Regions from separate parts of the Paenibacillus sp. Aloe-11 genome, predicted to be linked through region 1. Evidence: predicted binding sites of a transcription regulator. Region 1 holds the regulator's gene; each other region holds the start of a gene.
What was found. Region 1 encodes Rex, which represses fermentation and respiration genes when NADH is low (regulators of the CRP and FNR family bind a similar motif). Its sites were predicted from a motif close to TTGTGAAATATTTCACAA; they were not measured.

Region 1 (3,202 bases):
CACTCGTTCATACGTTGACCAGACTGTTCAAAGACAGCAAGAATGGACAGCTGCCTTCATTGCGTCAGCAGTTGGTGAAGTCTGGACATGAGAAGTCGGCAGATTGGGCTTCAATCATCGACCAGCTATATCCGCTTGTGCTGGAGGTCAAGGAAACATGGGATTTGCTGAGCGACAAGCTATTTGGTATGCTGCCGGAGCGAAGTGATGCGACACCGGGTGAAACAGGACAATTTTCTTCTCGTCTCAAGCCGTCGGCCAAGCCTGCCAAGTGGGATCAAGCGTCTGCGCTGGAAAATCAGTTAAATGTCACACTAAGCGAAATTTTGCGCAAGGGTGACAAGCTCATGCTGGACGTAAAGGAAGAATATGATGATTATGCGGCTGACAGCCTTATTACGGATATTACAGGACTGCTCAAGGATTTAGCCGGAATCAAGGAGAATTTGCGTCTCTTTATACGTCTTGATGATGAGACGACCGTCTACTGGCTTGAAGCGAGTGGGCAATTCCGCAGTAAATCATTGCAATTTTATGCAGTGCCTGTAGATGTGAGCCGCCAGCTGAAAGAAATGTTTTTTGACAAAAAAAGAAGCATTATTCTGACCTCAGCTACTTTGTCGGTGGATAAATCGTTTCAGTACATGACCGATCAGCTCGGTTTGCAGGAAGCTGCAGATGAGGGACGGCTGATGACTTCGCAGCTCCCGTCACCCTTTAACTACAGGGATCAGGTGCTGCTGGTCATTCCCCGCGATTTCCCGAGTGTAAAGGGCAGTGTAGGAGATGCGCATTTTGTTAATATGCTTGTCAGCTCGCTAGGCGCGACTGCACAGGCGACCCGGGGGAGAATGCTCGTTCTGTTTACCTCTTACCGTATGCTCCGGCAAGTGTATGAGCCGCTCAAAGAGGCATTGTCTTCCAGCGACATCACTGTGCTGGGACAGGGTGTAGACAGTGGGAGCCGCAGCAAGCTCACCCGGCGTTTTCAGGAGGCCAAGGCTTCTGTATTGCTGGGAACCAGCAGCTTCTGGGAGGGTGTTGATATTCCAGGCGAGGCGCTGACGTGTTTGGCCATCGTCCGTCTGCCGTTTCAACCGCCGAATCACCCGTTGCTGGAGGCGAAAAGCGAGCTGCTGCAGCAGCAGAAGAAAAATCCATTTATGAAGCTGTCTGTTCCACAGGCAGTCATTCGCTTTAAACAGGGGTTCGGGCGTTTGGTACGTACAGCGAGCGACCACGGGGTCGTCATCGTTTACGATACACGTGTCATCGAATCCTATTACGGAAAGCACTTTTTGTACTCATTACCGGGACCAAAAATGGAGCATATGCCGACGGAGCAAATGGTGCCCCGCATCTCTGAATGGCTCCAATCCGCCCCGGAGACTGAGGCATAACGGACGGACATGAGACATGTCCGTTACAATTAGGGGGAGCAAGTATGAAATCAGAAAAAATTTCTGAGGCAGTTGTACGGAGGTTGCCCGTATATCTACGCTATCTGAATGCACTGAACAAAAGGGAAGTGGCTACGGTTTCTTCCCAGGATCTGGGGCAAAGGCTGAATTTGAATCCGGCCCAAATCCGCAAGGATCTCGCATACTTTGGAGATTTTGGCCGAAAGGGTATCGGCTATGATGTGACTTATCTGATTGAAAAAATACGTCATATCCTAAAAATTGACCAGCAAATCAACGTTGCATTGGTCGGAGCAGGTAATCTGGGGCAAGCCCTCTCGAATTATAATGCTTACTTAAAAGACAATATGAAAATTGTAGCCGTATTTGATGCTGTTCCTGAGAAGACCGGAACGATGATCAATACGCTGGTCGTTCAGCCAATGGATCAATTGGAGGCGACTGTGAAAGAAAAAAATATTCGGATCGGGATTATTACTGTACCGGATTTCGAAGCGCAACACGTGGCCGACAAGCTGATTGAGTGTGGTATTGAAGCGATCCTGAACTTTGCACCGATCATTCTGAAAACCCCGGACAACATCCGGGTACATACCACAGATTTTACAACCGATTTGCTAAGCCTCGCTTATTATTTAGAGGATGGAAAGGAAGAATCGCAAGATGACAGTGAATAAATGGATGATTAAAAACGGCTCCTTTGCCGTAAACGGACCTGAAGCCGGGGTAATCCATGGCTATATGATTGTGGAGGATAGCCGGATTACTTACATTGGCGAGACTTTGCCTGCAGGAGAGGAAGATACAGAAGCATTTGACGGCAAAGGCTTGCTCTTTTTACCAGGTCTGATTAATACGCATGGTCATGCGGCGATGTCACTGCTGCGTGGGTATGGCGATGATTTGGCACTTCAAGTATGGCTTCAGGAGAAAATGTGGCCGATGGAAGCCAAATTTACAGCTTCAGATGTATACTGGGGTACTTCCTTGTCTGTGCTGGAAATGCTGAAAGGCGGTACGACGACCTTCCTGGACATGTACGATCATATGGATGAGGTGGCTCGTGTAGCTGAAGAGTCAGGCATTCGTGCGAGTCTGATGCGTGGAGCGATTGGATTATGCTCAGAGGAGGAGCAGCGAATCAAGCTGGCTGAGGCTGTGACTTTTGCACGTAACTGGCATGGCAAGGCGGATGGTCGCATTACAACAATGATGTCTCCACATGCGCCATACACATGTCCGCCTGCATTTATCGAAAAATTTGTACAGGCTGCGCATGATTTGAATTTACCGCTGCACACCCACATGTCCGAGACTATTGCCGAAGTTGAGCAAAACGTACGTGATTATGGCTTGCGTCCAGTTGCACATTTGGATAAGCTCGGCTTTTTCTCCCGTCCTTCGCTTGTTGCCCATGCCGTTCATTTGAACGACGAGGAAATAGCCTTGCTGGCTGAACGTGGTGTAGCGGTTTCCCATAATCCGGGCAGCAACCTGAAGCTGGCAAGTGGTGTAGCAAGAGTGCCTGAGCTGCTGCGTGCAGGGGTTACCGTTTCGCTCGGTACGGATGGTCCTGCCAGCAATAATAATCTGGATATGTTTGAGGAAATGCGTCTGGCTGCTCTCATTCATAAGGGAGTATCCGGTGATCCTACGGCAGTTCCTGCGAATGAAGCACTGCGTCTGGCAACCGAGTACGGCGCGAAGTCGATTGGTTTAAATGAGGTGGGAGTGCTGGCAGCAGGCAACAAGGCTGACTTTATCGCGTTGGATCTGAATCA
Region 2 (3,202 bases), 760 kb from region 1:
CCCCATAGATACCCAAACATCTGTGTAGATTACATCTGCGCCCGCAACAGCCTCTTCAATGCTACTGGTTACCATTACCTGGTCACTACATTTCTTGGCCAAATAAATGACTTCTTGTGCTGGCCATAATGATTGTGGCGCACAAATCCGAACATCCATGCCAACGATTGAGCCACCCACCAATAAGCTATTAGCAACATTGTTTCGGCCATCGCCAACATAAACGAGCTTCACATTTCGCAAATGCCCAATATGTTCCTGGATGGTTAATAAATCCGCGAGCGTTTGGGTTGGATGCCACATATCCGTTAGACCGTTCCACACCGGTACACCCGAATGCTCTGCTAAAGATTCCACTGTTTTATGAGCAAAGCCGCGAAACTCAATTCCGTCAAACATGCGGCCCAACACTTTCGCCGTGTCTTCTACGGATTCTTTTTTACCAAGCTGAATATCACCTTTACCCAAATACTCGGGGTGCGCGCCTAAATCTGTACAAGCTACTGTAAATGCGCACCGTGTACGAGTAGAGGTTTTTTCAAATAAAAGGGCTATATTTTTTCCTTCCAAATAACGATGGGGAGTGCCATTTTTCTTTTTCTCTTTTACATCTGCTGCTAAATCGAGCAAATATAAAAGTTCCTCTTCTGTAAAATCGATCTCTGCAAGAAAACTTCTACCTTTTAAGCTTGAATTAGTTTTTCCCATATTTATCCCTGCTTTCTCCGTAATTTAAATATCTTTTCGAACGATTGGCATACTCATACAACGTGGACCCCCACGGCCACGGGATAATTCCGAGCTCAATATTTCAATGACCTCGATACCGTGTTCACGCAATAAAGCATTGGATACATAGTTACGGTCATACGTAACAACGACTCCTGGCGCAATGGCTAATGTATTGGATCCGTCATTCCATTGTTCACGAGCAGAGGCTATTGCATCTCCTCCGCCACAAGGAATAAGAACCAAATCCTTTAAGCCCAAAACCTCTTTTAGCGATTCCATTAAAGAGGTGTGATGGGTAATTTTAAGCGTTTCTTCATCCGGGCCTTTCTCTAAAACATAAATATTCATATTTCCTTGCGGTCCTTGGATCGCTGGATGAATTGTAAATTTATCATAATCAACCATCGTAAATACGGTATCTAAATGCATAAATGCCCGGCATTTTGGAATTTCAATGGCTAGTACTCGCTTGAATTTTTCTTGACGGCTAAATAGATTTAGGGCTAAACGTTCAATAGCTTTAGCTGAAGTACGGGCAGATACACCAATGGCAATGGTTTCTTCATTTAAAATGAGCTCATCACCACCTTCGATTGGAAATTCATAATTGCGATCCAGCCAAATCGGTACATTATGACTGGTAAATCTCGGGTGATGTTTAATAACGTACTCCATAAACATAGATTCACGTCTTCGTGCAGTTTCCCTCATTTTATTAATCGTTAATCCATCACCAATAACAGCTGCAGGATCGCGGGTAAAATATAAATTTGGCATTGGAACCAAATAAAATGGAGAATGATCTTGCATAAATTCATGTAATTGCATACTCTTACCCGTTTCAATTTCGTTTTTTCGTACACCACTCATTATTTTTTGAACTAAATCTTCATTGGAGAAGGAAAGTAAATATTCTTTTAAAATTTGATGTGAAACATTTCCTTCGGCCCTTCCTTCTTTTAACATTTGGTCAACAAATTCTTCTCTCCGTTTTTTATCCACTAATGCCTCGGCCGCAAGTTTTTCCAAATAAAGAACTTCAATTCCCCGATTGCGTAATGTTTGGGCAAAATAGTCATGTTCTTTTTGAATCACCGGCAAAAAGGGAATATCGTCAAATAATAACGGTTGTAAAAAATCCGGTGTTAAGTTTTCTAATTCTTGTCCCGGACGTTTTAATAAAACCGTTTGTAATTCCCCAATTTCCGAAGCAACATGCAATGGATGCTTCATGGGTCGTACCTCCTTTTTAATCTTTGATGTATACAAATGCATCATAAATGGTCCATGCTTTCCGCCCCGTGCAAACGCCAACATTTTTGTTGAGAAATATTTCACGTTTTTATTTTTAAAATAATAAAAAAAATGTATTTTTATAATAGATTTTGTCAGTTTATCTACAAAACCTATTTCATATTACGTATATATGATGAATATCTGGACTGTAACTGCTGATCTAAAAATGCATGCTCAACTTGCAGCCTATGTGAAATGGAAGCGCATTCAAAAGAAAAAGAGCGAAGGAACGCCCGCAAGGTAGCTGTGATGCTTGATCCAACAAGATACATCACGGCTACGGCATGCTCAATTCCGGGCATCCTACACTCTTTAATTACTAAATTCAAGTAACCTCGTATTCTCACTTGACAATCTACCAGCTATTTTATCTAAAAATTAAATTAAATCTTTCTTCTAAAATCTTTCGATCCGATAGGGTTTGGGAAATGACAAGGCAGGTATCATTCCCGCATACACATCCTACCATTTCTCTCCAATTTGAATTATCTAATAAAACACCGATAACATTTGCATTGCCAGGCAACGTTTTTATAATCGTCAATTGATCGATATAATCAATCTTGACAACAACTTCTTTTAACTTCTTCTTTAACTTCAAATCCGTTTGCAAAGGCATTTCTGAGGAAACATTATAGATCATAAATCCTTTCGGAGAAGCTATTTTTATTAATTTCAACTCACGGATATCCCGTGAAATCGTAGCTTGCGTTACTATTACATCTTGTTCTGCCAACAATTCTACTAACTTCTCTTGTGTTTCTATTTCATATTCGCTTACCAATTGCTTAATTAATCGTTGTCTTTTTTCTCTTTTCATAGAAAGACACTCCTTTTTATATTATAGCTTTATCATATTTTGCTCTAATTTTCTATTATTTTCTATAAAAAGGGATACAGAGTGTATACTCTCGGAGCAAAGAGATGGCGCAGAACTTATTTTCATTGATAACACTGAAACGAACGAAGAGGAGCTTCTCATTTCTGGAAGTTCCTCTTCTTGTATTAAAAGTTTAATGGTAGATTTTGAAAAAATGTTGTCGTGATCAATATCACGGTCTAACCTGTAAATTTAAGCTAAAATACAAACAATTTAAATTATGTTTTATCTAAAACCAAAAATACCGTGATGGATCACAAAGAAAAAACAGGGAAGTGTACAAAGATGAAAAGA
Region 3 (3,202 bases), on a different contig from region 1:
CACGCCAAAATCGAAGCCCTCCAGAAAGAAAAAGCCGGTAAACAGCACAGCAATCAACAAAAACCATAAATCATTTAACGACAATGGTGTCACCCCCTTGAGCAAATGGATCATGAATGACCGTATGCTGATGCGGCTCTATATCTGGACCTTTACGAGCTGTACGAGCAAACAGGAATGCCAGTACACCCGTTAAAACGAGATACAGCGTCGTAAATGCAATCAACGAGAACAGCACTTCTCCTGCTACAACGGTAGGTGAAACAGAATCCTTCGTTTGAAGCAAGCCAAACACCGTCCACGGCTGGCGGCCCATTTCGGTCATAATCCAGCCCGCAGTATTCCCGATGAATGGGAGCGATATCCCCCACAGCATCAGACGGAAGAACCAACGATGTGAGCCCTCCAGTTTTTTGCGAAAACTCAGGTAAGCTCCGTACAGAGCAAGTGCAATCATGGCACATCCCGCCGCAATCATAATGCGGAAGCTCCAGAAGGTAGTACGTACTGGTGGAATATAATCACCCGGACCATAGGTTTTTTCATACTGTGCCTGAAGCTCCTTCATACCAGGCACGGAGCCGGAAAACTTGCTATACGACAGAAAGCTCAGTGCAAACGGAACTTTAATCTCAAAGGTATTTTCCTGCTGATCAGGATCAATATCTGCTACAACCGTCCAAGGCGCCGGGTCACCACTGTTTTCCCATAAGGCTTCACTGGCAGCCATCTTCATGGGCTGTGTTTTGACCAAATATTGAGCCTGTCCATGACCAAACATAGGAATAGCAATGGCACTGATTAATGCAACAATAATGCTCAATTTAAAAGAAGGCTTAAAAAAGTCCATATTCTTTTTATGCATCAGCTTCCAGGCACTAATACCTGCTACGAGGAAAGCCCCGGTTGCAATGGCAGCAAATATGGTGTGAGGATACTCCCACAAAAGCTGCTCGTTCGTTAGCAGAGCAGCAAAATCCTGCATTTCTGCACGTCCATTTTCGATCCCATATCCTACGGGACGCTGCATGAATGAATTGGCAGCCAGAATCCACAAAGCCGAGAGCATCGTACCGATAGAAACCAGCCACATACAAATTAAATGGACACCCTTGGACAGCCTTTCCCAACCGAATACCCATAAGCCGATAAAGGTGGATTCCAGAAAAAATGCAAGCAGCGCTTCAATCGCCAGCGGCGTACCAAATACATCGCCGACAAAACGGGAAAAGTCGGACCAGTTCATCCCGAACTGAAATTCCTGCAAAATCCCGGTTACCACGCCTACTGCAAAGTTGATTAACAGAAACGTCCCCCAAAATTGAGCCATTTTTTTGTACAAATCATTTTTTTTGATTACATACATGGTCTCCATGATCGCCACCAACAATGACAATCCAATGGAGATCGGCACGTAAACAAAGTGAAGAATCGTAGTTGTCGCAAACTGCAATCGTGCCAATTCTAATACGTCCATGATGTTATTCCTCCCCCTGTGCTTCTCTTAAGAACCGCATGCTAAATTAGTTTCTGAAGCCAACATTCAAACTTTGTGATAATATTCACGTTATTGTATATGAATGGATCATTTTTTATCATGACCCGACTTCAGAATAACAACATTATATAGAATAGATTTGAATGAAATAGAATCGAAAGTGTGAACATCGTGTCAAAGTTGTGTCGTAACGATGGCAAATTTATGAATTCAGCTCAAATCCTCTAATGAGTGTGACATTTGCGATTGATCTACTTATTTTTTTCGCACAAAAAAAGTCTCTCTTCGTTCGGAGAATCTTCCTCCGACATCTAACAAGAGAGACTTCATAGAGTGAAACCAAGGGAATCGATTAACAGCCATCCTTCCCTCCGTCATTCTGAACCCGATTACGGTAGGAGGAAGGCGACATCCCAGCATACTTTTTGAATTTACTATGAAAATAATCAGCGTTCGCATACCCCACACGACCTGCTACCTGATGCACCTTAATTCCCTGTGCAAGCAATTCCCTGGCTCGCTCAATCCTTACTTTATCCAGGTAGGCATTAAAAGCCTCGCCGGTATGGCTTTTGAACAGTTTGCCCAAATAACCACTGTTGTAGTTGAACATGTCTGCCAATAACTCCAGCCGCAAATTTTCATCATAGTGACTATGTATGAAATCTACCATTTGCTTCATAATGATCTCCTTGTCGCCTGAATCAGTCTGACCTATCCATTGCAAAATATGCTCAACAGAGTGATCGACCAGCTCGCCCAGTGTAGACTGGGCATATACATCGGTAATCAAGCTGGAATGCTCCTCCAACACCGATCGGCTCTGATCCTGTCCAGTCGCATACTTATTGAGCGCCAATGTAAACGCCTGGGCAAATGCCGCCTTAATTGCAGCTTCCGTGCGATAAACCTGAGGAAATTGGACTTCCATTTCCTTTAATACACGCAGCGCCGCTTCCCGGCTTGCCATGTCCAGCGCATAGTACAGCTTTTCTGCATAACGCATGGGGTCTGCTGTTTTATTGGACGCCTCGTCCATATCGGCGTTCATCGCTTCCAATTGATGCAGATCACTGGAGAGCATCACCCTTTCCATCCCAAACAGAAAGGTACGCTCTAATAACCGCAGTGCCTGTTCAAAAGAGCTGGGAATATCGGTTAATTTCGCCACCGGATCACCAGCAGCCGCGTAAATCTCGGTTGCCCACGGCTTTAGCTCTTGTCGCCAGGCTGCCAGCAGCGCAGCAGCCTTTTCCTCCGTTCTCACCGTGGCAGGAAGCAGCAGGCCTGTGTAGATTCCGGCCTCAAACACCATGCCTCTGCCCTGCTCCCGGCACATCTCTGCCAGACGCTGTTTGGCTGCTGCTTGCCGGGCTTGCCGATCCCAGTCAGGTATCCGCAGATCCAGCAGAATAATCTGATAGCTGTCCCAATCCAAAGCCGGCAGTGTCAGATGCTGCCCGTGCTGTTCGGCTTGTCGAGTCCCTTCATCAAGAGGACTACCGAGTTCTATAGCATTGCGTTTAGCCCCATCCGCTTGAACCGGAAACAGCAGTGCTTCAATCCAATCACGCTCATGGTGAGAAGCACCTCCCCACTTGCCGTTTTCCTTTTCGTCCTCAATGCTTCGCCGTACCCGTTTCAGCTCTGTCGTCATCTCTTCCTCATCGACGGGCTTCAACAAATAACCATCCACTCCGAAGC
Region 4 (3,202 bases), 160 kb from region 1:
GCTTTAATGGCCAGACCGTCTGTGTAGTCATTTGCCATTACGGACACGTAAGCCTCAATGGCGTGTGTCAGAACGTCCATACCTGTATCCGCTACAGCTGTTTTAGGCAGCGAATATACAAACACAGGGTCAATAATTGCCACATCTGGGGTCAACTCATAGTCAGCCAGCGGGTACTTCGTGTTGCCCAGGTTTTTGTCTGTAATTACCGCGAAAGAAGTAACTTCTGAACCTGTACCCGAGGTTGTAGGAATGGCTACGAATTGTGCTTTTTGGCCCAGACGTGGGTACTTGTAAATCCGTTTGCGAATATCCATGAATTTTTGTTTCAGGTTGTTGAAATCTGTATCTGGATATTCATAGAACAACCACATGCCCTTCGCAGCATCCATTGGGGAACCGCCGCCCAGTGCGATAATGCAATCCGGTTGGAAACGTCTCATCATTTCAGTACCGCGTTCTACCGTAACTGTCGATGGATCTGGCTCTACTTCAGAGAAGACCTCGATCGCTACCGGTGTTTGGCGTTGGTGCAAATAATGAATGACACGATCCACATAGCCAAGCTTCACCATCATAGGGTCTGTGACAATAGCTACACGTGTGATGTCAGGCATTTTAGCAAGATACTGAGTCGAATTTTTTTCAAAATAAACTTTGGAAGGTACTTTGAACCATTGCATATTCACCGTCCGTTTCGCCACCCTTTTCACGTTAATCAAATTGACTGCCGATACGTTCGACGAAGTTGAGTTACGTCCGTACGAACCGCAACCGAGCGTCAACGATGGAAGGTTGGTGTTGTAGATGTCACCGATCGCACCATGCGTGGAAGGTGAATTTACAATGATACGGCCTGTTTGCAAACGGTTTGCGAACCGGGCAATAACGTCCTCATCGTTCGAATGAATAGCGGACGAGTGACCCATGCCCCCGAACTCTACGACTTCAGCAGCGCGTTGAATACCTTGTTCAGCATTTTTTACTTTATAGCAAGCCAGTACAGGACTCAATTTTTCCGCGGACAATGGGTATTTTGTTCCTACCCCTTCAATCTCAGCGACCAAAATTTTGGTTCCTGCCGGTACGGTGATACCGCTCATTTCAGCAATTTTTACAGCGGACTGTCCAACGATAGCCGGGTTCACTGCACATTTCTCTACATTCATAGCTCCCTGAGTGAGCTTAGCTGCTTCTTCTTTATTTACAAAGTAGCAACCGTTAGCGATCATCAATTTTTTCACTTGCTCAAAGATTGGCTCTTCGATAATAACCGCTTGCTCGGAAGCACAGATCATACCGTTATCAAAAGATTTCGAGAGGATCAGATCATTCACAGCCTGCTTGATGTCCGCTGTTTTTTCAATGAAGCAAGGCACGTTACCAGGACCTACGCCCAGAGCAGGTTTACCGCAGCTATATGCCGCCTTAACCATGCCTGATCCACCAGTTGCCAGAATCAGTGCCACATCCGGGTGATTCATAAGTGAATTTGTCTTATCCATCGAAGGAGCTTCAATCCATTGAATACAGTCAGCAGGAGCCCCGTGTTTAACGGCTGCTTCAAGCAAGACGCGGGCTGCTTCCGCACTACACGATTGAGCGGATGGATGGAAGCCGAAAATGATTGGGTTACGTGTTTTAATGGCAATCAACGCTTTGAACATGGTAGTCGAAGTCGGGTTTGTCACTGGAGTAATCCCCATAATGATGCCGACTGGCTCAGCTATTTTTTGAAAACTGTCAAAATCATTATCTTCAATGACACCGACGGTTTTTTCATTTTTGATGCTATGGTAGATATATTCTGTTGCAAACATGTTTTTAGTGATTTTGTCCTCGTACACACCGCGTCCTGTTTCTTCAACAGCCAGCTTTGCCAGGTACATGTGTTTATCCATCCCTGCGAGTGCCATAGCTTGTACGATTTCGTCAATCTGTTCCTGATTCATACTCATGAAAGCTTGCTGTGCCCGGTTCGCCCGGTCAATCAGCGTTTGAATATACTGCTCTGCGCTTTGCTCTTTTTGGATAACCTCGTTTTTAACAGCCATTTCCCTCATCCTCCTGTTATCTCGTGTACTTTCTCTTGTTCACGCACTGATCGTAACACAGCTTTCCAAGATATTTTGTGATTTTTTTCACAATCTATTTAAAATTTTATTTTTGTAGTGAATTAAATCACAAAGTTTGCAAATCTGCCACTTTTCCCCCTACTTCTTGCCCCAAAAACGCATTGCACAGGTATATAATAAATTTGAATTGATCAAGTTGCAGATAAAAAAACATAGGAAACAAAGGGGAAATGGACGATGAGAAACCCTGCAAACGTAATGGAAGCTCACGGTAACACCTGTTGCTTCTCGGAGGCCAGCTTCAACCGGCTGCAAGTGATGATGAAAGATCGAGTCATGCCAGAAAGCTCGCATTTGTTTTGGGAAGGAGATACAGCAGATAAGCTGTTTTATATCAAACGCGGACGCGTGAAAGTGACAAAAACAACGGATGAGGGTAAGGAACTTATTTTATATATGTATCAAAGCGGCGATCTTGTGGGTCAAGCTGATCCATTTTTCGGAACTAAACACTCCTTTTCTGCTGAGGTTCTGGAAGACAGCGATATTGGTGTAATTGATCATACAGACCTGGAGCTGCTCATTTGCCAGCATTGCGATTTTGCCATTGACTTTATGAAATGGATGGGGTCGCATCACCGAATTACTCAGACCAAGTTCCGCGATCTGATGATGTACGGTAAGCCCGGAGCTCTCTGCTCAACACTTATTCGGTTATGCAACACCTATGGCGAGCCTCACGGTGATCATATCCTGATTCATAAAAAAATTACGCATACTGACCTTTCCAATATGATCGGTGCCACCCGGGAAAGCGTAAACCGGATGCTAAGCGATCTGCGTAAGAAAAATGCAGTTGAATATGATAACGGCATGATTGTTGTCAAGGATTTGGAAATGCTGCAAAGCGTATGTCATTGTGAATTGTGCCCACGTGAGATTTGCCGGATTTAGTTAATCTTGTCTAAACAAACGGGAGTGTTTATGCCATCCTGGCTATAAAACACTCCCTCATTTTATTTCCTCTTCTCACCAAAAAGCAACTAACGATATGCCTTCTTGATCCATCCCACCTTTAGAACTGAAAGCACAGGTAACTTAAATTCCCCATCTCATAGCTTCTATGA

Region 2: the regulator Rex is predicted to act here: its motif matches at 2,055-2,072, upstream of arcA (arginine deiminase).
Region 3: the regulator Rex is predicted to act here: its motif matches at 1,551-1,568, upstream of WG8_RS20700 (cytochrome ubiquinol oxidase subunit I).
Region 4: the regulator Rex is predicted to act here: its motif matches at 2,130-2,147, upstream of adhE (bifunctional acetaldehyde-CoA/alcohol dehydrogenase).

The regions. Positions count from the first base shown of each region.
Region 1 covers NZ_JH601056.1:54,241-57,442, reverse strand. The annotation lists gene dinG (ATP-dependent DNA helicase DinG) at 1-1,400, shown strand, start outside; gene WG8_RS13670 (redox-sensing transcriptional repressor Rex) at 1,445-2,098, shown strand; gene WG8_RS13665 (amidohydrolase) at 2,085-3,202, shown strand, end outside.
Region 2 covers NZ_JH601056.1:811,591-814,792, forward strand. The annotation lists gene argF (ornithine carbamoyltransferase) at 1-708, opposite strand, end outside; gene arcA (arginine deiminase) at 733-1,965, opposite strand; gene argR (arginine repressor) at 2,396-2,848, opposite strand; gene WG8_RS17165 (putative zinc-binding protein) at 3,194-3,202, shown strand, end outside.
Region 3 covers NZ_JH601066.1:101,671-104,872, forward strand. The annotation lists partial or broken gene cydB (cytochrome d ubiquinol oxidase subunit II) at 1-84, opposite strand, end outside; gene WG8_RS20700 (cytochrome ubiquinol oxidase subunit I) at 71-1,477, opposite strand; gene WG8_RS20705 (response regulator transcription factor) at 1,851-3,202, opposite strand, start outside.
Region 4 covers NZ_JH601056.1:209,446-212,647, forward strand. The annotation lists gene adhE (bifunctional acetaldehyde-CoA/alcohol dehydrogenase) at 1-2,054, opposite strand, end outside; gene WG8_RS14485 (Crp/Fnr family transcriptional regulator) at 2,313-3,029, shown strand; gene WG8_RS14490 (DODA-type extradiol aromatic ring-opening family dioxygenase) at 3,151-3,202, opposite strand, start outside.